DNA from 4 places in the Psychromicrobium lacuslunae genome. Region 1 is predicted to be linked to each of the others. Evidence: riboswitches for the same ligand, from Rfam matches in the RefSeq annotation. Region 1 holds a riboswitch; each other region holds the start of a gene.
The links. A riboswitch is a leader RNA that binds a small molecule or an ion and turns the genes downstream of it on or off. The one in region 1 is predicted to bind thiamine pyrophosphate.

Region 2: linked by a shared signal. The riboswitch ahead of thiC (phosphomethylpyrimidine synthase ThiC) and the one ahead of thiO (glycine oxidase ThiO) in region 1 are both predicted to bind thiamine pyrophosphate.
Region 3: linked by a shared signal. The riboswitch ahead of UM93_RS11850 (ECF transporter S component) and the one ahead of thiO (glycine oxidase ThiO) in region 1 are both predicted to bind thiamine pyrophosphate.
Region 4: linked by a shared signal. The riboswitch ahead of thiM (hydroxyethylthiazole kinase) and the one ahead of thiO (glycine oxidase ThiO) in region 1 are both predicted to bind thiamine pyrophosphate.

What each region holds. Positions count from the first base shown of each region.
Region 1 covers NZ_CP011005.1:1,827,638-1,833,100, reverse strand. The annotation lists gene UM93_RS17935 (MinD/ParA family ATP-binding protein) at 1-267, opposite strand, end outside; gene UM93_RS08505 (RNB domain-containing ribonuclease) at 304-1,830, opposite strand; gene UM93_RS08500 (ferritin-like fold-containing protein) at 1,932-2,549, shown strand; gene thiE (thiamine phosphate synthase) at 2,570-3,256, opposite strand; TPP riboswitch at 3,377-3,492, shown strand; gene thiO (glycine oxidase ThiO) at 3,486-4,634, shown strand; gene thiS (sulfur carrier protein ThiS) at 4,631-4,867, shown strand; gene UM93_RS08480 (thiazole synthase) at 4,870-5,463, shown strand, end outside.
Region 2 covers NZ_CP011005.1:1,333,291-1,338,753, reverse strand. The annotation lists gene UM93_RS06280 (GNAT family N-acetyltransferase) at 95-577, shown strand; gene thiC (phosphomethylpyrimidine synthase ThiC) at 605-2,392, opposite strand; TPP riboswitch at 2,391-2,500, opposite strand; gene UM93_RS06270 (VOC family protein) at 2,585-3,460, shown strand; gene UM93_RS06265 (hypothetical protein) at 3,479-3,907, shown strand; gene rpsP (30S ribosomal protein S16) at 4,105-4,530, shown strand; gene UM93_RS06255 (RNA-binding protein) at 4,532-4,774, shown strand; gene rimM (ribosome maturation factor RimM) at 4,926-5,453, shown strand; gene trmD (tRNA (guanosine(37)-N1)-methyltransferase TrmD) at 5,454-5,463, shown strand, end outside.
Region 3 covers NZ_CP011005.1:2,508,199-2,513,661, reverse strand. The annotation lists gene UM93_RS11865 (DUF11 domain-containing protein) at 1-1,106, shown strand, start outside; gene UM93_RS11860 (hypothetical protein) at 1,113-1,622, shown strand; gene UM93_RS11855 (DUF4235 domain-containing protein) at 1,632-1,892, shown strand; TPP riboswitch at 2,017-2,128, shown strand; gene UM93_RS11850 (ECF transporter S component) at 2,167-2,781, shown strand; gene UM93_RS11845 (ABC transporter ATP-binding protein) at 2,784-4,307, shown strand; gene UM93_RS11840 (energy-coupling factor transporter transmembrane component T family protein) at 4,304-5,077, shown strand; gene UM93_RS11835 (UDP-N-acetylglucosamine 1-carboxyvinyltransferase) at 5,169-5,463, shown strand, end outside.
Region 4 covers NZ_CP011005.1:2,744,491-2,749,953, reverse strand. The annotation lists gene UM93_RS12885 (S1 family peptidase) at 1-476, opposite strand, end outside; gene UM93_RS12880 (bifunctional hydroxymethylpyrimidine kinase/phosphomethylpyrimidine kinase) at 622-2,103, opposite strand; gene thiE (thiamine phosphate synthase) at 2,100-2,753, opposite strand; gene thiM (hydroxyethylthiazole kinase) at 2,750-3,571, opposite strand; TPP riboswitch at 3,566-3,656, opposite strand; gene UM93_RS12865 (VOC family protein) at 3,837-4,256, opposite strand; gene UM93_RS12860 (TetR/AcrR family transcriptional regulator) at 4,285-4,983, opposite strand; gene UM93_RS12855 (flavin monoamine oxidase family protein) at 5,204-5,463, shown strand, end outside.

The DNA of each region.
Region 1 (5,463 bases):
GACCGGCTGGCTGCCGGAGCTGGGGCCATTAAAGGCGTCGAAAACCTCACCGCGGCCATTGACCAGGAACCAGTTGGTCTCGCCGCTCTGGTGGTCCAAGGCTTTGGCGAGCACCCGGGATTCCGGTTGTCCGGCCTGCTTCGACAACACGGCAATCGCTGCGCTGTAGTAATCCGAATAGCCGGTGGCGTCGACCGGCTGACCAGCTACCGCGATCTGACCGTTCTGGAAGACCTCAACCAGCACGAACTCATTCAATTCCGACATGATGCTCCCTCACGAGAATCAGCAATGCTCAGCAAGTTAACCAACTTTGCCATGTGAACTCGAAACCAGCTCAAAAAGCACTTCGCGCTTGGTGATATCGGCTGTCAGTAGCTTCACTTTCACCGTACTGCCGACCTCTACCTCGCCACTGAACTGGCAGGGCGCAGCGACCGCTGGTTGTTGGATCTGCACCGTGCAGCGCGCCAGTTCGGGACGACTGGCTGCGGTCTGAGCCGTTGCCGGGCCGTTGGCCGCTTCGGCTCGTCCGGCGGTTTTTCGCGGACCCGCTACCACCACAGCGTCGAATTCTTCGCCAAGATGCGAGCTGAGCAACGCAGCTTCCACGATATCCAAAGCCGCTCGCTCAACTTGCCCGGCCAGCTGATCGGAGGCGCTCATCAACTCCGGCAACCGGGGGAGCGCTTCCCGCACCCAGTCCGGCACCGGCTCACCGGCGCTCAACGCGGCACAGGTGGTCAGCACGAAACGATCGACTAAACGCCTCAAGGGAGCAGTGGTGTGCGCATAGCTGGCAGCAACCGCTGCCTGGACGGTGTGTTCGGGTAACGTCCCGTCGAAGGAGGTGTACGCGGCTCCGCGGAAAAGCGAGGTGGCGGCATGCATCAGCGCAAGCTGCCGCGGATCGGCGATATCGAGGGAACGTAAAAACTCCCCATAGGCCATTCCGGCGGGCCACGGTTTCCCCAGCGCCACCGCCTGTGCTCGGAATTTTTCCAAGGCAGCCTGATCCGGAGCTGGCATGGTGCGTAACAAGCCGACTTTACCGTCGAGCATGAGCTGAGCCGCCGCCATCCCGGTCAGCAGCGAGATTTGCGCGTTCCAGTCCTCTATTGCCAGCGCTGGCCTGAAGATCAACTGGTAACCACCGTTGGCGTGTGCCACTTCCTGCTGGGGAGTATTCAGGCTGGCGCCGCCGCGTTGCCGCTCCAGTTCAATGCGGTACTGGCCGATTTCTTTGAGTAGCTGCAGAGTGCTCAAGTAGTCGGAACTGGTGCCAGCCTCTAGTTCCTGCTGCGCTTGCTGGTAGTCAAGCCTGGCAATCGACTTGATTTGAGCGCGGCGCACAGCGACCGCCGAGGTCTGCCCCTGCTGATCCAGCTCGATCTGCCAGACGAAGGCGCCCCGTAATTGATCGGCCAGCAGGCTGGCGGCGGCTTCGCTCATTTCAGCCGGGTGCAACGGGATCCGGCCGTCGGGGGTGTAAATAGTTTGACCGCGACGGCGCGTTTCGGCGTCCAAGGCGCCATTGGGCGGCACAAAAGAAGGAACGTCGGCGATGGCATAGTGCACCCGGTAACCGCTTGGGGTGCGTTCCAAATACATTGCCTGGTCCAAATCCATTGACCCTGGTGGGTCGATGGTGATGAAGGGCAGCTGACTGAGATCGAGTTCGGGCAGCTTATGGTGCTGCAGGCTGTTGGACAGCTCAGCCATCACCTCGTCGCTGAACTGCTCCTCGAGCTTGAATTCAACTCGTAACTGGGCAAGGGCTGCTTTGAGCTGGACGTCATCGTCTGGCACAACAATCTGAGAGTGAGGCACCAGCTCAGCCTATCTCGATCAAAGAAAGCGAGGTCAACTCCAGGCCAGTATGGAAGTTCATGATCGGTGGCAACTGGGAGCTTAGGCATAAAGTTACCTTCATGACGGATCGTTTTGTGCTCGACTTGCTCGGCGTGATGGCTTACGGTGAGCTCTCCGCCTTTGAGCGGCTGTCCTCCGACGCCAGGTTCTCGCCCACGCTGCACGACCGGGCAGTACTGGGCCGGATGGCGGTGCTAGAGTTTGAGCATTTCGAGTTGGTGGTTGCCCGGCTGGCGGACCTCGGCTACGAGGCGGAGAGCGTGATGCGGCCCTTTCAAGCCTCGATCGATTCTTTTCATGATCGCACTCGACCCGCTGATTGGTACGAGTCGATTATGAAGGCCTATGTCATCGATACCATTTCCGCTGACTTCTACACCGCGGTCAGCCAGCTGCTGGACACTCCGACCCGTGATCTGGTGGCCGAGATTCAGGCACCAGGGGAGGCCCTGGTATTGCAGGGCAGGCTGCGTAAGATGCTTGATGATGAGCCCAGGCTAGCTTCCCGCCTGGCGCTTTGGGGGAGGAGGCTGGTGGGCGAAGCGCTCACCCAGGCTCAGCGCGTCAGCATTGAAAGCGGCTTCCTGCCCGAAGAGAGCAGTTTCCGTGGAGAGCTTATGGCGGACCTTACCAAGCAGCACTCTCGCCGGATGAGCCAGCTGGGGCTGACCGCCTGATCACCAGTTCCGCGCTGATTTTAGTTCTGCTCTGGCGCCAGTTCACCGAGTTCACGGTTCTCACCGAGTTCACGGAATTCATGGATTTCACGGATTGCTCTCTTGAGTTCGGCCGCAGCGGCCTGAGGATCACTGGCCTCGGTAATCGCGCGCACCACCACCACTCGGCTCGCACCAGCGGCCAACACCGAACGGATATTAGTTTCATCGATGCCGCCAATCGCAAACCACGGTTTGACGCTGTGCTGGCTGGCAGCGAACTCAACGAGTTCCAGCCCGACGGCGTCCCGGCCGGGTTTGGTGGGTGTGGCCCAGAGCGGACCGACACAGAAATAATCAACTGGGCTGTGCTGGGCGAGTTCGACCTGAGCGGGGTTGTGGCAAGATAAACCGGCGAGCACCTCAGGCAACAGCTGGCGCATGCTGGTAACCGGCAGATCTTGCTGACCAAGGTGAAGCACCGGAGCTGTGCTAAGTAAGGCAATATCCGCGCGGTCATTAACCGCCCACAGTTTGCCGTGCCGCTCAGCAACGCTCCGCAGCACCTCAAGCGCCTCCAACTCGGCGGCTGCCTCGATCTGCTTATCTCGGAGCTGAATAATGTCCACCCCGCCGGCATAAGCCTCCTCGAGGAAGCTGGCTAGGTCGCCGCGAGCGGTTCTGGCATCAGTACACAAATATAGAGAGGCGTCGAGAAGGCTGTTCACTCAACCAGCCTAGCCGCTGGCCCGACAGCATTCCTTGTTGCTTTGGCACTGCGCTCGAACTGGGCCCGGGCGGAACTGGACCTGGGCGGAACTGGGCAGCGGCAAGCCGGACGGTTAGACTGAAGACACCGCGGGAGCCCGCCGTCCAAGGGCTGAGAGGGTGTGTCTAACGAGCACACCGACCGTCATACCTGATCCGGATCATACCGGCGTAGGGAAGGAAAACACTGTGCCTGTCCCAGCTGTGGCTCGCGCCCGGGTCGTCGACGTCGCCGTCATCGGTGCCGGAGTGATTGGCCTCAGCATTGCCTGGCGGCTAAAACGAGCCGGACATTCGGTGCTCATTATTGATCCGGACCCGGGTTCCGGAGCCAGTTTTGCGGCTGCCGGGATGCTGGCCCCGGTGACCGAGTTCCACTTCCAAGAGCAGGCGTTGCAAGAGCAACTGTTGCGCTCTGCAGCGCTCTGGCCCGGTTTCGCCAGTCAGCTCGATGCCGATATTGGTTACTGCGCTCAAGGCACCTTGCTGCTCGGTGTGGACGCAGCGGACCGGCGGGCCCTAGTCGAGTTAATGGCGGCGCAAAGCGAGCTGGGAGTACCAACACAAGCTGTGAGCTCACGGGAACTCCGGAGTCAGGAGCCATTTTTAGCGGCCGGGTTGAGCGGGCACTTCGTGCCCGGCGACCACCAGGTTGATCCGCGAAAACTTTGTATGGCGCTGCTCGCTGGGCTTGATTTAGTGCGGCACAGAGCGCTCCGGTTGAGCCCGGGGAAGGTGCATCTGGAGGATGGCTCGAGCGTGCTGGCCGAGCAGGTGGTGGTGGCCAACGGGGTGGCTGCCGCCGAATTGCTTGGCCCTTCACTGGCGCCCCGGCTGCGGCCGGTACATGGAGATATCTTGCGACTCTCGGTGCCCGGTGAGCTGAGTCCGCTGCTTAGTCACACCGTTCGTGCCCTGGTAAGAGGCTCTTCGGTGTACCTGGTACCGCGTCAGGACGGCAGCCTGGTGATCGGCGCGAGCCAACGCGAGGACGCCTCCTCGCTGCCATCGGCGGGCGCTGTCTACGCTCTGCTGAGGGACGCCCAAGCATTGCTCCCCGCGGTTGCTGAGCTCGCGCTGAATGAGGTGACTGCGCGCGCTCGGCCAGCCACCGTGGATAATGCACCGCTGCTGGGCCGGGTGTCTGAGCAGGTGCTGTTGGCCACCGGATTCTTCCGGCACGGAGTTTTGCTTGCTCCGCTGGCCGCCGAAATATCGCTGCAGTTATTGACGGGTGATCCGGCCGCGACCCCGCTTGGTTTTAGACCGCAGCGCTTCAGGGAAAAACAGGGTGACGGGCGGCGTTCGCCCCTTCTGGATCGAGGAACGGGCAGATGAAAATCATGGTGAATCGCCGCGCGCAGGAACTCGAGGCGGGCGCAACAGTGCTTGAGCTGGTCGCGCTGCACACTGGTCGGAGCTTATTTGAGAGTGGCCAGCCAAGCGACGGCGGCAGGCTCGGCATCGCGGTGGCTCGCAATGGCGAGCTGGTGCCGCGTCGTTGCTGGGCCGCAATGGAGCTCAATGAAAGCGACGAGTTGGACCTGGTGACCGCGGTACAAGGAGGATAACGATGGAAGATGTTCTGCAGATTGACGGCGTCACGCTGGGTTCCCGGCTCATCATGGGCACCGGCGGTGCCAGTAATCGTCAAGTACTTACCGACGCCCTACTCGCCTCCGGGACCGAGTTGACCACGGTGGCGTTACGCCGTCATCATGCCGGTTCCGATAGTTCGCTCTTTCAGTTGCTGGCCGAGCATTCAATTCGGCCACTGCCCAACACAGCCGGTTGTTTCACGGTTCGCGAGGCGGTGCTGACGGCTGAGTTAGCCAGGGAGGCGCTAGAAACTCATTGGCTCAAGTTAGAGGTTATTGCGGACCAGGACAGCTTGCTTCCCGATCCGCCGGAACTGCTCGAGGCGGCGGAGGAGCTGGTTCGTCGAGGCTTTGTGGTCTTTGCTTACAGCAATGACGATCCGGTGCTGGCGAGGCGGTTAGAGGACCTCGGGGTGGCAGCGGTGATGCCTCTCGGCTCGCCGATTGGCAGCGGACTGGGCATTCTCAATCCGCATAATATTGCGCAGATCGCCGAGCGAGCCTCGATCCCGGTGATCCTGGACGCTGGAATTGGCACCGCTTCGGACGCCAGCTTAGCGATGGAATTA
Region 2 (5,463 bases), 490 kb from region 1:
CAGATCAGCTCAGGTCCAGCTCAGGTATAGCTCTGAACCAGCCCTGATTCAGAGCTGGTTTAGCTTCCGTCCAGCCCCGGCTAGGCTCGTCAGTATGGAGTTCACTATTCGCCCAGCTCGTCCGGATGATTTTCAATCGTTGCCCGATATTGAACGTGCTGCCGATGAACTACTGGAGATGCCCGGCCTGCCAGCGGCAAGCAGCCCTGAGGAATATCAAGCCTCATTACAGACTTTGGTGGCCGAAGCTGATGGCAGAATCTTCGGCCTAGCCAGGATCGAGGAGATCGATGGCGAGGCGCACCTGGAGCAGCTCTCGGTGTTGCCGCCGGCGGCTGGGCAAGGGCTTGGGCGTTTTCTGCTGGAGACGGCAAAGGCTTGGGCTGCGCGTGCAGGCTATCAAGAGATGACTTTATGCACTTTTCGAGATGTTTCGTTCAACGCCCCGTTTTACTCAACCGCGGGTTTCGTGACGCTGGAGGACTTCTCGGCTGGGCTGGCGGCGCTACGCCAGCGTGAGACTGAGCTTGGCCTGGATGCACTAGGTGCCCGCGTGGTGATGGTGGCAGCGCTGTAACCCAAGCCAAGCTCAATCTCGGCTGCCTCAGTTCTGAGGAGCACCGATCGGATCTTTTTCCCGTGGCTGATAGATTTCCGCCCCAGCGGCGATAAACTCGGCCGATTTCGCCCTCAAGCCGGCCTGCATCTCCTCGATTGAGGCAACCAGAGTCGCCTGCTCGGTAGCTCCACCGAACTCGGCGCGAATATCTTGGGAGATCCGCATTGAGCAGAACTTCGGCCCGCACATCGAACAGAAGTGAGCGGTTTTCGCTGGCTCGGCGGGCAGCGTCTCATCGTGAAACGCCTCGGCGGTCGCCGGATCCAGCGAGAGCGAGAATTGATCCTTCCAGCGGAATTCGAAGCGTGCCTTGGACAGAGCGTCATCTCGTAAGTGCGCCCCGGGGTGTCCCTTAGCCAGATCGGCGGCGTGGGCAGCGATCTTGTAGGTGACCACGCCGGTCTTCACATCGTCTTTATTCGGCAAGCCAAGGTGCTCTTTGGGCGTCACGTAGCAAAGCATGGCGGTGCCGTAGCGGGCAATCTCGGTAGCCCCAATCGCCGAGGTCACGTGGTCATACCCCGGGGCAATGTCAGTGACCAAAGGTCCCAGAGTGTAGAACGGCGCACCCTTGCAAAGCTCTTGCTGCCGTTCCACATTCTCTCTTACCAGGTGGAAGGGGATGTGGCCGGGGCCTTCCACCATCACCTGGACATCGAATTCCCAGGCTCTCGCGGTCAATTCCGCCAAGGTATCCAGCTCGGCGAACTGGGCGGCATCGTTCGCATCGGCGGTGGCGCCTGGACGCAAGCCATCGCCCAGCGAGAAAGCGACGTCGTACTGGGCGAAGATCTCACAGAGTTCGTCAAAGTGGGTGTAGAGGAAGTTCTCCTGATGATGAGCCAGGCACCAGCCCGCCATAATTGAGCCGCCACGGGAGACAATGCCGGTGACCCGGTTCGCGGTCAGCGGCACGTAACGCAACAAAACCCCGGCATGGATGGTCATATAGTCCACGCCCTGCTCGCACTGCTCGATCACGGTGTCCCGAAAAATTTCCCAACTCAGCGCGGAGGCATCTCCGTTGACCTTTTCCAAGGCCTGGTAAATCGGTACGGTTCCGATCGGCACCGGAGAGTTGCGGATAATCCACTCTCGGGTGGTGTGAATATCGTCGCCGGTGGAAAGATCCATCACGGTATCGGCCCCCCAGCGGGTGGCCCACTGCATTTTGTCGACCTCCTCGGCAATTGACGAGGTCACCGCCGAGTTGCCGATATTGGCGTTGATCTTGACCAAGAAGGCCTTGCCAATAATCATTGGTTCGGATTCCGGGTGGTTGATGTTGTTCGGGATAATGGCCCGGCCGGCGGCAACTTCGGAACGGACCAGTTCGACATCGCAATCCTCACGTAGCGCGACGAAACGCATCTCCTGGGTGATCACTCCAGCCTTCGCGTAGTGCATCTGGGTGATCCGCCGACCGTAAACTGCGCGCCGGGGTTCCGGTTTGGCTCCTTGCCATTCGGCCGAGGCCGCCCCGCGCCGCACCGCCGAGCGGCCATCGTCGGAAAGCTCGCGGCCTCGACCCTGATAAGTTTCGACGTCACCACGCCCGGAGACCCAGTCGGCGCGCAGTGGTGGTAGGCCGCGGATCGGATCGCTGCCCGGGCCAGCGGTTCGATAGGTCACGAAGTCTGGATTCGCCCCTTCGGGTGAATCGTCCAAGGCGATTCTGGTGACCGGTACCCGTAATTCGCCCTCCTCCAGGTGATCCAAGGTATGGGAGGGGTGATTTTGGGCAGTGTGATGCTCGGATAGATCTGCAGACATAGCAGTACTTCCTACTTCCTTCGCCGGAATGACCCGGACAGGTTCGAACGGTCGCAGGCGGAACAGCCCGATCTCAGCCCTTTGCCAAGGGCACCCGTGTGGATAGCAAGAGGCTAGCAGATAAACCTTGGGGAAGGTGTGGGACGCGGAGTGGTCAGGAATAAATTGAAGCTTCAACTAATTGAATCGAGTATGACTACTGATCAAGACCTGCTCTCGGCCGGACTGGCCATGCAAACCGTCACCCTTAAGGTGCAGAATCTGGCTGCAATGACCGACTATTACCAGCGGGCATTGGGCTTGCAAGTCCTCAACGAGGGTGCCCAAGGGGTGGAGCTCGGTCGGGGGAGCACCTCACTGGTCAAGCTCAGCGACGCGCATGATCTTCAGTTGCCCGGTAGGGGAGAAGCCGGGCTATTCCACACTGCGCTGCTTTTTGAGGATCGGGCAGCACTGGCAGCGACGCTAGCTAGCGCCGCCCAGTTCGATCCAAGCCTTTTTGTGGGCAGCGCAGATCATCTGGTGAGTGAGGCTTTCTACTTCAATGACCCAGAAGGTAACGGTATTGAGCTGTACTTTGACCGTCCCCGGGACACCTGGAACTGGGATGGCGATACCGTGCAGATGGCGAGTAATCCACTCAGTCCGCAACATTTTCTGAGTGAGAATTTGAGTGAGGCAGCGGTGCAAGGCCAAGGGGAGGCCGCTGCCGCCGTCGGGCACGTCCATCTGCAAGTTGGCGACGTTGCGAGAGCAGAAGATTTCTATGTGCACACGATGGGCTTCGAAAGGACAGCCGGCTGGCATGACCAAGCGCTCTTCGTCTCCGCTGGCCGCTATCACCACCATATGGCCATGAACGTCTGGAACTCTCGGGGAGCCGGGCCGCGGAAGGACACTCTTGGCCTGGCCGAGGTACGGATCTCATTGCCGACCGCCGATGATTTGGGCGCCCTTGAGCAGAGGTTGAAAGACCACGGCGTTGCCACCGCTAACACGGGAGTCGAATTGCGTTTTGAAGACCCCTGGCTGAACCGGATCCGGGTTACTCTGGACACAGTCGCTTAGAGTCGAAAGAAGGCCGGGATGTCCACAAATCAACTTTTCATCGCAGATCACCGACAGGCCAGTAATTATGCCAGATCTCAAGGGGCACAGCCTGCTGAACTCATTGACTTTGGCGACGTGACAGATCTGGAGCTTGAGATTCTCGCGGAGTTGGCGGCGAAGAAAGTACATGCCACCGGAGTTAAACCCGAACTCGGCATGGTCGACGTTGATCTGGATCAGTTATTAGTGGTTCCCGATGCGGTTACCGAGGTCTTCGCCGAACTGCTCAACTTGGAAGACCCAGAAGGCCTCGACGAGTTGATCACCGAATGGGCGGACTCCGAGGAGTTTGAAGAACCCCGACAGACCGCCGATCGACTGGTCAAGCAAGTGGCCAGTTTTGCCGCCAAAATTGCTGCAGCGGATGAGGACTCCAGGTTGGCTTTGTACTTCCTGAATGCCTAAACCGAGCGCAAACCGGAAAGTAGCGCGGCGGGTTCGCCTGAAGATCAAGGATCTGGCATAATAATCAGGTACTCGATCCGCACGGCCCCTCTCTCCGTGCGCGCATTGTGTCCTTTCAGAATCCTTTGGAATCGGCCCGCCCCACGGGAGCGTGATCAAGGATTCGACCCGTTTCAGAAACAGGAGTGACCACAAAAGTGGCCGTAAAGATTCGCCTTAAGCGCTTCGGTAAGATGCGCGCACCGTATTACCGCATTGTTGTCGCCGACTCACGCACCAAGCGTGATGGCCGTGCGATCGAAGAAATCGGTAAGTACCACCCCACCGAAGAGCCCTCGTTCATCGAGGTCGACTCGGAGCGGGCTCAGTACTGGCTTTCAGTGGGTGCTCAGCCCACCGAGCAGGTTGCCGCGATCCTCAAGATCACCGGTGACTGGCAGAAGTTCAAGGGACTCACCGGCCAGGAAGGCCGCTTGAAGACCAAGACCGCTAAAGAAGCTTTCGTAGCACCGGAGAAGTCTTCGGTGATCGTGAAGGAAGCTATCACCTCGAAGAAGAAGGCTGAAGAGGCTCCGGCCGAAGAAGCCGCTGAGGCTCCGGCAGAGACCACCGAGGCTGAGTAAATTGTTGGCTGAGGCTCTGGAGCATCTAGTTCGCGGCATCGTGGATAGCCCCGATGACGTGCAGGTCGCGCTGCGGAATAACCGTCGCGGCGAGACCCTAGAAGTCCGGGTTCATCCAGAGGATTTGGGTCGGGTGATTGGCCGTCAAGGCCGCACCGCGCGAGCTCTGCGGACTGTGATCGGTGCCCTCGCCGGTGGCGATCAGGTCCGGGTGGACGTCGTCGATACTGACCGGCGTCGCTAGGTTCGGAAACCCGAGCCGCGTGAGTCATTGCGCAGCATCGGTGGTTTCTGAGCAACACGCTAAGATTGTGGCTCCGGCATTAGCCGGAGCCCTCTCTTTTTAAGAACCTCATCGTTGAGTTGAGAGTCGCTGAACTTAGATCAGGAGAAGTATGCAGGTTCAAGTAGCCCGGATCGGTAAACCACATGGGATACGCGGCGAGGTGACGGTGGAACTGTTTACCGATGCACCGGAGGAGCGGTTTGTCCGCGGGGTCATTTTCAACACTCAGGAACACGGCGAATTGACAGTCAACCAGGCTCGCTGGAACAAGGACACCTTGCTGCTCGGCTTTGCCGAGGTGCCTGATCGAAATCGAGCCGAGGAACTGCGCGGTACCAAACTCTTCATCGAAACCGCAGACGTTGAGGATGAGACCGAAGAGGGGTGGTACGAACACGAGCTGGTGGGGCTCGAGGTTCGGCTGGCCGGCCGCAAAATCGGCGTGGTGAGCGCGTTGCGGGTGATGCCGGTGCAAGACCTGCTTGTGGTGACCACCGATGACGGTGAGGAAGTGCTGGTTCCTTTCGTCGATGAAATAGTGCCGGAGGTGGACCCTGAGCAAGGTTTCGTGCTGGTCACCCCACCAGATGGTTTATTCGAGTTAAATCGGGAGTCTCAGGACGGGGCGGCTGACTAAATGCGCCTTG
Region 3 (5,463 bases), 680 kb from region 1:
ACAGCATCGACTACAAATTCACCGTGCAGAACACCGGCAATGTGCCGGTCACCGCGGTGAGTGTTGCCGATGGCAAACTGACCGCGGCCGGGGTGCAGATCTCCTGCCCGAGCACCGAGCTCGCGCCCGGCGAGAGCGTTGACTGCACCGCGACATACTCGATCACCCAAGCTGATACTGATATCGGCGAGGTAGTGAATACCGCGCAAGCCACGGCGCAGCACGGCGAGACGAAGATCGATTCGGTGACCTCAACGGCAACCCAGCCGCTCACGGTGCGTGACGGCCTCAGCCTGGAGAAGAAGATCGGCCAGACCAAGGATCTGAACCGGAACGGAAAGCTCGACGCCGGGGACAGCATTGAGTACCTCTTCACCGTAAAGAACACCGGGACTCGCACGGTCACGGGCGTCGCCGTGAACGATCCACTGGTGAAGGTCAGCTGTGCTGCGGCAAGCTTGGCAGCGGGTGCTAGCACCGACTGCAGCGCGCTGTACACGGTCACTCAGGCCGATGTGGATGCCGGGGCGGTCAAGAACACTGCGACCGCTGGCGGCAAGACGCCGGACGGCAAACCGATTGTCAGCGATCCGGACTCGGTGACCAAGAATTTGGATCCGACGTCTAGCCTGCAGCTACTCAAGAAGGCCGGAGCGGTACAGGACGCCAATGGCAATGGCCGGAAAGATGCTGGAGACACCATTGTTTACAGCTTTACGCTGAGCAATACTGGCAACACCACGCTGCTCAAACTGAGTGTCACCGATCAGCTGCTCAGCAACGCTGGGGTCAAGCTGAACTGCACGGTGCCTCAGCTCGCACCGGGCAGCTCGGTGACCTGCACCTCGGATCCCTACCGGATCAGCGCCGCTGACGTGGCTGCCGGAGCCGTCTTCAATACCGCCACCGCGACCGGAAGCAGTAACGGCAAATCACCGGTTGTCTCGCCGCCGTCGAGCGTGAAGACCGCGCTGGACCCGAAGACCAAGCCGCTACCGAACACCGGTGTCGACAATATCTGGCTCTTCGGTGCAGGCGGAGCGGTGCTCTTGATCGGCATCCTGCTGGTGCTTTTCGCAGCACGCCGCCGGAAGAACAACTCCTAGGAGATTATGAAATACCGAGTTGGAAAAGACAGCATCCCGATGAGTAAGGGCGGTCTGCCTGGCGCTGGCGGCATCGCCAGCATTGCGGTGGCGACGCTGACGGTTCTCGGTTTGGCAGCTTGTACCCCAGGGGAGTCCAAGGACTCGAACTCCAGTAGTGCACCGAGCAGTTCGAGCGCCCAGGCCAGTCAAGGGCTGATCTCTCCGCAGTTGCCCGAGATTCCAGCGCTGGACGGTGCCAAAGGTATCCGGGCCAACACCACCTTGGCTCAGTGCTCCACCAAACCGGGCGCCGTTTCTGCGAGTGGCAAGGTGAAAAATTCGACGGCCGAAACCGCTGATCTGGTGGTCACCGTGGATTGGGTGACGGCGAGTTCGGATGTGATGGCGCGCGGCGTCGTGGTGCTCAAGGGCGTCCCAGCCGGTGAGAGTAAGGACTGGAAAGTCAACGCTCAGCTGTCCTATCAGCAGCCGGTCAATTGCATCTTGACCGCGCAAGCTGGAACTCTGAAGTAGGCTGAAGACATGAATCTGTTGTTCAAACTTTTGGCCGCGGGAATCAGCTTCGGCGCCGGCTTCGCCGCGAATAAGCTGGTGGACACGATCTGGACGAAAACCACCGGGAATGCGCCGCCCAAGGACGGCGAGAACCTGGAACATAGCCTGCGTTCCGCGCTGACCTTCGCGATCGTCTCAGCTACGGTCGCCGCGATCATCCAGACCCTGACCGGTCGAGGCGCGCAGCGCGCCATTGCCAAGTTCAATAAGTCCCGGGATCTGACCTAAGCAGCTCCTCACCCAGTCACCTCGTTCCACCGGCCGAGTGTGCAGATCTACATCTTATGACCCTGTTTTAAGATGTAGATCTGCACACTCGGTGTGGGTTAAGTCGGTGTAAACTTAGACAGCAAAGTTACGACAGGGGAGCGCCGCCGCGAGGTGGGCGCTGAGAGTGCGGATAACCGCAGACCCTCGAACCTGATCCGGTTAGTACCGGCGAAGGGAGTCGAGCGCTCTTCGGCGTGTGAAAGCCCGCCGCCCCTCCTGAAAAGGAGGAAGCATGACTAGTACAACCTCAACCCCAGTTAGCTACCGCTGGCGAGTAGTGGATATTGTGGTCGCCGCGGTGATTGCGGTCGCCGGTGGCGTCATTTTCTGGGCCTGGTCGGCTCTGGCCACCGGAATTAGTGTGCTTTCCGCCGGATACCCGCCGCTCAGCGCGCTCTGGTCCGGTGGCTGGTTCATCCCGGCGGTGCTCGGCGGGCTAGTGATCCGCAAACCTGGCGCGGCACTGTTCTGCGAAATGGTGGCCGCAACCGGCGAACTCATTGCCGGATCCCCCTATGGCGGCACAGTACTGCTTTCCGGCATCTTGCAAGGCCTGGGCGCCGAACTCGTCTTCGCTGCTTTCCGCTACCGTTCCTGGCGGCTTCCCGCCTCGGTGCTGGCCGGAGCGGCGGCTGGCCTCATGTGTGGCATTAACGACTGCTTCCTGCTCTGGGGCTGGAACATCGAATACACAGCTGATTTCAAAGCCGTCTACATCGTCTTCTGCATGATTTCTGGCGCCGTGATCGCTGGACTGCTCTCTTGGCTGGCTACTCGCGGACTCGCGCGCACCGGGGCGTTATCAAGCCTGGGAGCCAGGAACGCGCATCGGGAACCGATCGTCTGAGCGTGCCGGCAACCAGATCTGGCCCGGCGCGGATCACGGCGGAGAACTGGTCTTTCCGCCGCGCCGATCGTGCCGCAGCCGTGCTGCACGGACTTGACTTCAGTATTGCGCCCGGTGAACGGGTACTGCTGCTAGGCCCTTCCGGTTCGGGGAAGTCCACTCTGCTGCACGCCTTAGCGGGTGTGCTGGGAGACGGCGATGCTGAGGAAACCGGCACCCTGGCCCTGGACGGCACACATCCCAGGGCAAGCCGTGGCCGAGCCGGATTGATGCAGCAAGACCCGGAGACCCAGGTGATCTTGCCCCGGGTTGGTGACGATGTCGCTTTCGGCGCGGAGAACCTCTCGGTACCGCCCGAACAGATCTGGCCGCGGGTCAACGACGCGCTGCGCGCGGTCGGCCTCGATCTGCCGCTTGACCATCCGAGCAGTTCGCTTTCCGGTGGTCAAAAACAGCGGCTGGCGCTGGCCGGAATTCTGGCCATGCAACCCGGATTGGTTCTACTCGACGAGCCAACCGCCAACCTGGACCCCGAGGGCGTACTCGAGGTGCGCGACGCTGTTGCCAGCGCCTTGGCTGATCGCTCGGCCACCCTGATCGTGGTGGAACACCGGGTGGAGGTCTGGCGTGACCAGGTTGACCGAGTTCTGGTGCTAAATGCGCAGGGCGGTTTGGAAGCTGACGGCACTCCTAGGGAGGTGCTAGTAGCGAGGGGCGAAGCCTTGGCTGCGCAAGGTATCTGGCTGCCCGAGCATCTGCCAGAGCTGCCGCCGTTCAACTCGACACCCGGCCGGCAGCTGATGACTACCGAGTCCTTAGCAGTAGGTCGCAGAGCTGTTGCTGCCGCGCAGGGCTTGAACCTGGAAATACAGGCCGGTCAGGCGCTCGCAATTACCGGACCGAATGGCAGCGGTAAATCCACCCTGGCGCTCACCCTTGGCGGCTTGCTCAAGCCGATTTCCGGTGTGTTGAAGGCGGAGCCGGAACTCGCCGATGGCCTTGGCGCTCAGCCGAGGAGCTGGAAAGCCAAAGATCTGATTGCTCGGATTGGCAGTGTCTTCCAGGAACCGGAGCATCAGTTTGTTACCGGAAATGTGCGCGACGAGCTTGCCTTCGGCCTGCGACATCAAGGACGCCGCGGCACCGAAAAGGAGGGCGCCGAAAAGGAGTGGGCCGCTCGAGTCGATGAATTGCTTGAGGCCTTGGGCCTGGCTGACTTTGCCGAAGCGAATCCATTCACCCTCTCCGGCGGTCAAAAGCGCCGACTTTCGGTGGCCACCGTGATGGCGGCCAAGCCAAAGCTATTGATCCTCGATGAGCCCACCTTCGGACAGGACGCGCTGACCTGGGCGGCCCTCATCGAACTGCTCCGGACAGCGCTGCTCGAAGGCAGCGCGGTGGTTTCGGTAAGCCATGACGAGCAGTTCATTGAAGCGCTCAACAGCAGGCAACTACTGATGCCTGAACAACCCGAGTCAAGGCTTTCCGACCCTCGACTAACCTCTGAGAGGAGGCCTGGCCGGTGAACGGCGGCTGGTTGGCGGCGGCGAACCCGCTGAGCAAGCTGGTAGCGGTTTTTCTGCTCACCTTCTCGCTCGCTCTCTCGGTGGATTGGGTTTCCGGCAGTGTGGTGTTGCTTTGCTTGCTCGTGGTGTTCCCGCTGAGCGGCGTTTCCTGGTGGACTTTGCTGAAGCGGATCTGGCCGGTCCTGGTCGCGCTCACCCTGGCTGCCTGGGGCACTGCTTTGGCTTCGGCGGATTCTGGCCGAGTGTTGCTCGACTGGGGGTATCTCAGTGTTAGCGAGGGTTCCTTGGCTACCGGCATTGCGATTGGGGTTCGCGGTATAGCGATCGCCCTGCCTGCAGCACTCCTGGTGCTCAGCACCGATCCCAGCGACCTGGCTACCGCACTCGCGCAAAAATGGCGGCTTTCACCGCGATTTGTGATGGGCACCCTCGCGGCGATGCGGCTGATTGGCGTAATGGCCGAAGAGTGGCAGACGCTGAGTATGGCTCGCCGAGCTCGTGGGGTGGGGGCCAGTGGCTCGTTCCTGAGCAGGGCTAAAGCTAATCTTGGTCAAGCGATGGCGCTTTTGATCCAATCGGTGCGCCGTGCCACCCGGTTAGCCGTCACCATGGAAGCCCGCGGTTTCGGTGGCAAAGAACGTAGTTGGGCTCGGGAAAGCAGCTTTTCCGGCCGTGACGTGCTGATCATTGCCTTCGGGGTGCTCGTTTCGGCTCTCGCGGTCTGGGTTTCGATCAGCTTGGGTGCTTGGAACGTGGTGTGGGGACGTTAGATTTATCGCATGTCACGACTATTTTCTTGACGTTATCGAATCTTTAGCAAGAAATTCGTCATCAATATGCGTTTTGTGATATTTTCTTCCTGTGACTACTGACATTCAGGAAACCGCAGAATCCGTCGCCCAGTTGCTTCGCGACGCCCGGATCGAGAAAGGCTGGACACAAGGCCAGCTGGCCACCGAACTGGGTACCAGCCAGAGCGCGGTAGCGCGGATGGAGCAGGGCAAGCAAAATCTCAGCTTGCGGATGATCCAGCGTCTCGAGATTATTTTTGGCCGTAGCATCGTCAACGTCGGTGCTCCCGCCACCACCAAAATGACCCATTTGCGGGTCACCGGCGGGCACCGGCTCTCCGGCGTCGTCGACGTGAACTCTTCCA
Region 4 (5,463 bases), 920 kb from region 1:
CCGAGCACGGTGGCGTTGGTGCCAGCGGCGTAGACCGAGGAGTTGGTTTCCAGCGTGGCTACCGGTCCGCTGAAGGCGGTGTTGAGAGTCAAAATTGCGTAGTCGCCCTCACCGGTGCTGGCATAGTTCGGGTTCGCCCAAACACTGCTCACCGTTGAGGTGTTGGGTCCGCCGGTCCGGTTAGCACTGCCACCATTGACCTTGAAGAAGCTGGTTGGGCGCTTGCTGCCGCTACTGGTCAGCACGCAGTGTGCAGCGGTGAGTACCTTGGTGGGTGCGACCAGCGTGCCGCCGCACCAGTTATCTCCGTTGGAGGCTTGATTGACTGCGACGATGGGTGCAAAGTCGCTAATGCTGGCGGTGGTCCCGCCGACGATTTCGGGGGAAGGTACGGCTGCGTTCGCGGTCGCCCCTCCGGTCAGGATGAGGCCAAGTGCGGCCAGCCCAAGCATCGTCGCTTTGACAGTTTTACGCATTATTGCCTTTCGTGGTAGTTGTCCCCTAATCAACAAATGATTGCTATTAAAAACCCTAGGGGAATCCACAGCTGGCAGCCTGCCAGCTAGCTGTCAATTAGCTGCAAATTGACTGACAGTGGGGTGTTCTGGTCACTCCGAGAGCTCAGCGCAAGGGGGCGGCGAAGAAGTCTCGCTCGTACTCGGCGGAGACGATGAAGGCCTGCAGCATCCGCGCACGAATCTCGGTAGTAGTCTGAGCCGCTGCCGTCACCACCAAGTCGATGGCCTGCCGGGTGGCTTCGGCAAAGGACTGGTCAGCATAGGTCTCCAGCCAGCTACGGTAGGGATGCTCGGGGTGCGAGGCCACCTGCAACCGGGTACCCACATCGTGATACAGCCAGAAGCAGGGCAGTAATGCCGCAATCAGAATCGGGTAGCTGTCCCTCGCCGCGTTAAGGTGGTTCAGGTAACCGGTTGTGGTCTTGCTTGGCTGGTGTTCAAACATGTTTCCGGCCGGAATCCAACTTTCATGGAGCTCAAGTTCGGTAACAATCGCGCCGTGCGCACTATTTGCCCAGAATGCCTGTTCTCGGGTGGTCGGGGCTAGCCGGCTCGCTTCAGCCAAAGCCCGAGAGTAATCGCGTAGATAAAGTGCGTCTTGGGCTAAGTACCAGCGGAACGCCGAGTCCTCTAGAGTGCCACTGGCAAGGCCATCGATAAAAGGAAGCGCATCAATATCGGCGCGGACTGGGGCGATCCGCTGCCACCAATCCTGTTCTAGCTCAGCGGCGGTCGGTGCGGTTTCCAGGCCGCCGCGCTGCCAGAGTCCGGCAAAGTGGCTGACTGGACCGCTACCTTGGCCAACTCGAAGGTCTGCGCCGTGCTGGATACTCTCGGTCAGCCAGCGTTTGGCTTGCCGCACCGCTTCCGGCCAGGTCTCACCGGCCGCGCGACGGGTCGCCAAGGCTGAGGAAAGCGAGCAGCCGGTGCCGTGGGTATTGCTGGTTTGTACCCGGCGGCCCGGGAAATGACTGATCGTGGTTCCCTCAACCAGTGCGTCTGGGGCAAGGTCCCCATCGAGGTGTCCGCCTTTGGCCAACACGGCGACCTGAAACTTGAGCGATAGCTTGGTTGCTTGCTCAAGTGCTTCGGCCCAGTCGGTGGCCTGGGCCGAGTCGCTGAGGATGGCAAGCTCGGGCAGATTTGGGGTGACCAGATCGGCGTACCTCAGCAACTTCCGGAGCGCATCTTCGGCCTCGGCATCCAACAGCCGATCACCACTGGTGGCCACCATCACCGGGTCGATCACCACAATCGGCGGTCGTTGTTGCTCAAGCCATTTAGCGACCACCGCAATCACCTGTTGATTGGCCAGCATGCCGATTTTGACCGCGTCGATCTGCACATCATCGCTGACTGCGTTGAGCTGTTCGGCGAGGAATTCGACCGGCGGAAGGTGTACCGAGCGCACCCCTTGAGTGTTCTGCGCTACCAAGGCCGTCACCGCGGCCATGCCATAGCCGCCTTGCGCGGCAATGCTCTTCAGGTCGGCTTGGATTCCTGCGCCACCACTTGGATCGGTGCCGGCGATGCTGAGTACCCGGGGAATCTCGGTGGTTGAGGTGTCTAGTATTTGACTGCTCATGCTTTTCCTCGCCAGGCGATTGAGAGTTGACGGGCGGCGAGCTGGGGGTCCGCCGCCGAACAGATGGCGGAAACCACCGCTGCCCCGGCTGCCCCGGCCTGACGGAGACCGGGCAGATCTTCGACCCTTACGCCGCCGATGGCCACCGCCGGGAGAGTGCAGAACTCCAACAGTGCGCTGAAGCCTGCCAGGCTCAGTGCCGGTGGGGCATCGAGCTTTGTGGAAGTTGGATGCAGGGCTCCGATGCCAATGTAATCGACGCGCCCTGGTTCTTGGGCGGCCGACCGCAGTTCTTCAACGGTGCCGGCGCTCAAACCGATGACCGCCTCGGGGCCCAGGATCTTCCGAGCCAGTGAGACTGGCAGATCAGCCTGCCCAAGGTGCACGCCGTCGACCTTAATGCCCGATTCCCGAGCCGCCAGGAAGATGTCGATTCGGTCATTGATTAGCAGTGGAACGTGGCTCGGTAAGACTGCTGCCACCTCGCCCACGGTTTTGAGAAAAGCTGCCGCCGGGGCGTCCTTTTCACGGATTTGCACAATGGTTACTCCGCCGGCCACCGCTTGATGCACTATCTCAGCGAGTGGGCGTCCCTGTGCTGCAGCCTGTTTCGAATCGGTGACCAGATAGATAGAAAGATCAAGGGTCATTGGCCGACCTGCACAACCGTCAGTTTGGCACGGGCGGCCAGGTCATCGGGACCGATAGAGGCCAGGCTGTCCAGGAAGGCGGGGGCGAAACTGCCCGGTCCTTGGCTGTTACTGCTAGCGATCTCGGCGGCCACGGTGTAGACCGAGACGGCAGCGACAGTACTGGCCAGCCGATCGTTGCTCAATCCGGCGAAAGCCGCCATCACCGCCCCTAGCGCGCATCCTCCGCCGGTGATTCTGGTCAGTATTGGCGTTCCGTTGGAGCTGAGCACCCGCTGCTGCTGGTCAAGGATTAAATCTGTCGGGCCGGAGACCGCAACTACACTCCCTGCAGCAGCTAGAGTGATAGCTGACTCTTGTGCAGCCGCCACCTCGTCGGCAGCGTCCACGCCTCGCCCGCCCCTGCCGCTCCCGGCCAGCGCAATGATTTCGGAGGCATTGCCGCGAATCACGCTAGGGCGTAGCCCGCGGAGTTGTTGCGCAAGTGCCGTCCGGACTGGCAACGAGCCAACCGCCACCGGATCGAGCAGCCAAGGGCTGTCCGCGCGGTTAGCGCCCGAAACCGCTTCAAGCATTGCCTCACGCTGTTCGGCATGCGGGGTGCCGAGATTGATCAGCAGGCCGGAGGCAAGCTCCGCGAAAGAGCCAGCCTCCTTCGGAATGTCAACCATGGCGGGCGCTGCCCCCAGCGCCAACAGCACATTAGCGGTGAAGTTGGTCACTACGGTATTGGTGATGCATTGCACCAGGGGAGAGCGTTCGCGCAGTTCAAGCAGGGCAGACTGGCTGAAGCTGAGGAGTTGTTCTGGCGTGCGCATGGTGCGCGACATCCCTTCGCTAGTACGAACTAGATCAGGTTCGACGGGTGTGTTCTCAGCCTTCGGGGCACCCCGTGTCACGTGTTAACACCACGATAGCGCACCGGCTACCAACAGAGCTGCTGGGGGGTGCTGCTGGGGGGGTGCTGCTGGGGGGTGCTGCTAGGTGTTAATAGCGAAGGGCCGGCCCGAGCACCGAAGTGGTGTTCAAACCGACCCGCGCGGTGAGTGGCCGCGGCTCTCCGCTTCCGCTAGTTATTGCCTGTTATTCAGCAGCGCCGGTGATATTGACCAGCCAGTCGATACCGAATTTATCGGTGAGCATGCCAAAGGAGTCACCCCAGGGGGCCTTCTCCAGCGGCATTGAGACGGTGCCGCCCTCGGTGAGCTTGTCCCAGTAACCGCGTAGCTCGGCATCGTCGTCGCCACTGAGCGAGACTGAGAAGTTATTGCCCTCCTTGAGTTCACCCATATGCGCCGGAGTGTCCGAGGCCATCAGGGTGAAGCCGCTAGGGGTTTCCAGTTGGGAATGCATAATCAAATCGAGTTCTGCTGGCTCCACCGGTGCCTGGAATTCGCCGAAGGTGCTGGAGGTCAGTTCGCCGCCAAGTACAGACTGGTAAAACTCCATTGCCTCCTTCGCTTTGCCGTTGAAGCTGATGTAAGGGTTGAGTCGAGTGGCCATCTGAATCCTCCAATGTGTGAATGGTTACTCAGATCGTACTGCGGCCCTCCGACAAGGTCGATAGCTGCCAGCGCAAGCCTTGGATGATTGCTGCCAGGCCCAGTTCGAAAGCGGGGGCCGCGGTGTAGCGACCAAAGCGAGTTTCCCTGCTGGCCACCGCACGGCTAATCACCGGTGCCTCCGCCTGCAGCTCGCCGACATCAAAAATATTCTCCGGGGCGGTGACGTCCAAGGCCGAGCCGAAGATAAAGGATTCCAGCGCGACAATGGCATTCACGATCTCATCCTCAGGCCAGCCCGCGCGCTGAAAGCCCCGCGCCACTGCTTCATAGATCCTCAACGTCTGCGGGGAGTTGGTAATCGGCTGGACCGCTATCAATGGAATCAGCGGAGTGTGGTGGGCGAAGACGTCGCGATACGACCGAGCCCAGTCTTGAATGGCTTCATCCCAGGGCTTGCTGTCGAAACAGGCTACCTCAACCAAGGACATCAGGTGATCCTGGATCAGGATCAGCAGCTCCTGTTTTGAGCGCACGTGGTTGTAGAGCGCTGAGGGCGCCACATTGAGACGTTTGGCAAGCGCCGACATGGTGAGACCCTGGTAGCCCTCCTGACGGACCAGCTTGAGCGCGGTCTGAGTGATCCGGCCAAGCTCAAGCACCGCCTTAGTCGGTCGACCGGCCTTTCGGCGGACCTCGCTCTGCCGCCCTGCCGGGTCACTCGCCATGTTATTTCCTCCAGAAGTCAAGAATCGATTATCTCATCCGATAGCAGGCTGTCCTTTTTGCCAAATGTGACGTAAGCTACAATTAAATGAATTATATTCATTTAATTGTCAACGCCTAATGGCAGGCGCCTAACTATAGGCAGCTAGCTGTAGTCGCTAGCTGTGGCGGTAATACGGGTAGTGGGCACTAGCTACCGAGAGCAGAGTTGCAAGGGGAGTCATGAGCGTATTGAGCAGAGATGTCGTCATTGTCGGAGCCGGACCCTCGGGTCTGAGCGCCGCTCGTAAGCTGCGCCAGTCCGGTCTGAGCGTCGTGGTGTTAGAGGCGAGGGACCGGGTGGGAGGTCGAACCTGGACGAATCAGATCGACGGTGCCACCCTCGAAATCGGCGGACAGTGGGTTTCGCCTGATCAGACCGCGTTGCTCGGCCTACTCGAAGAACTCGGCCTGCAGACGTTTAGCCGCTATCGCGAGGGTGA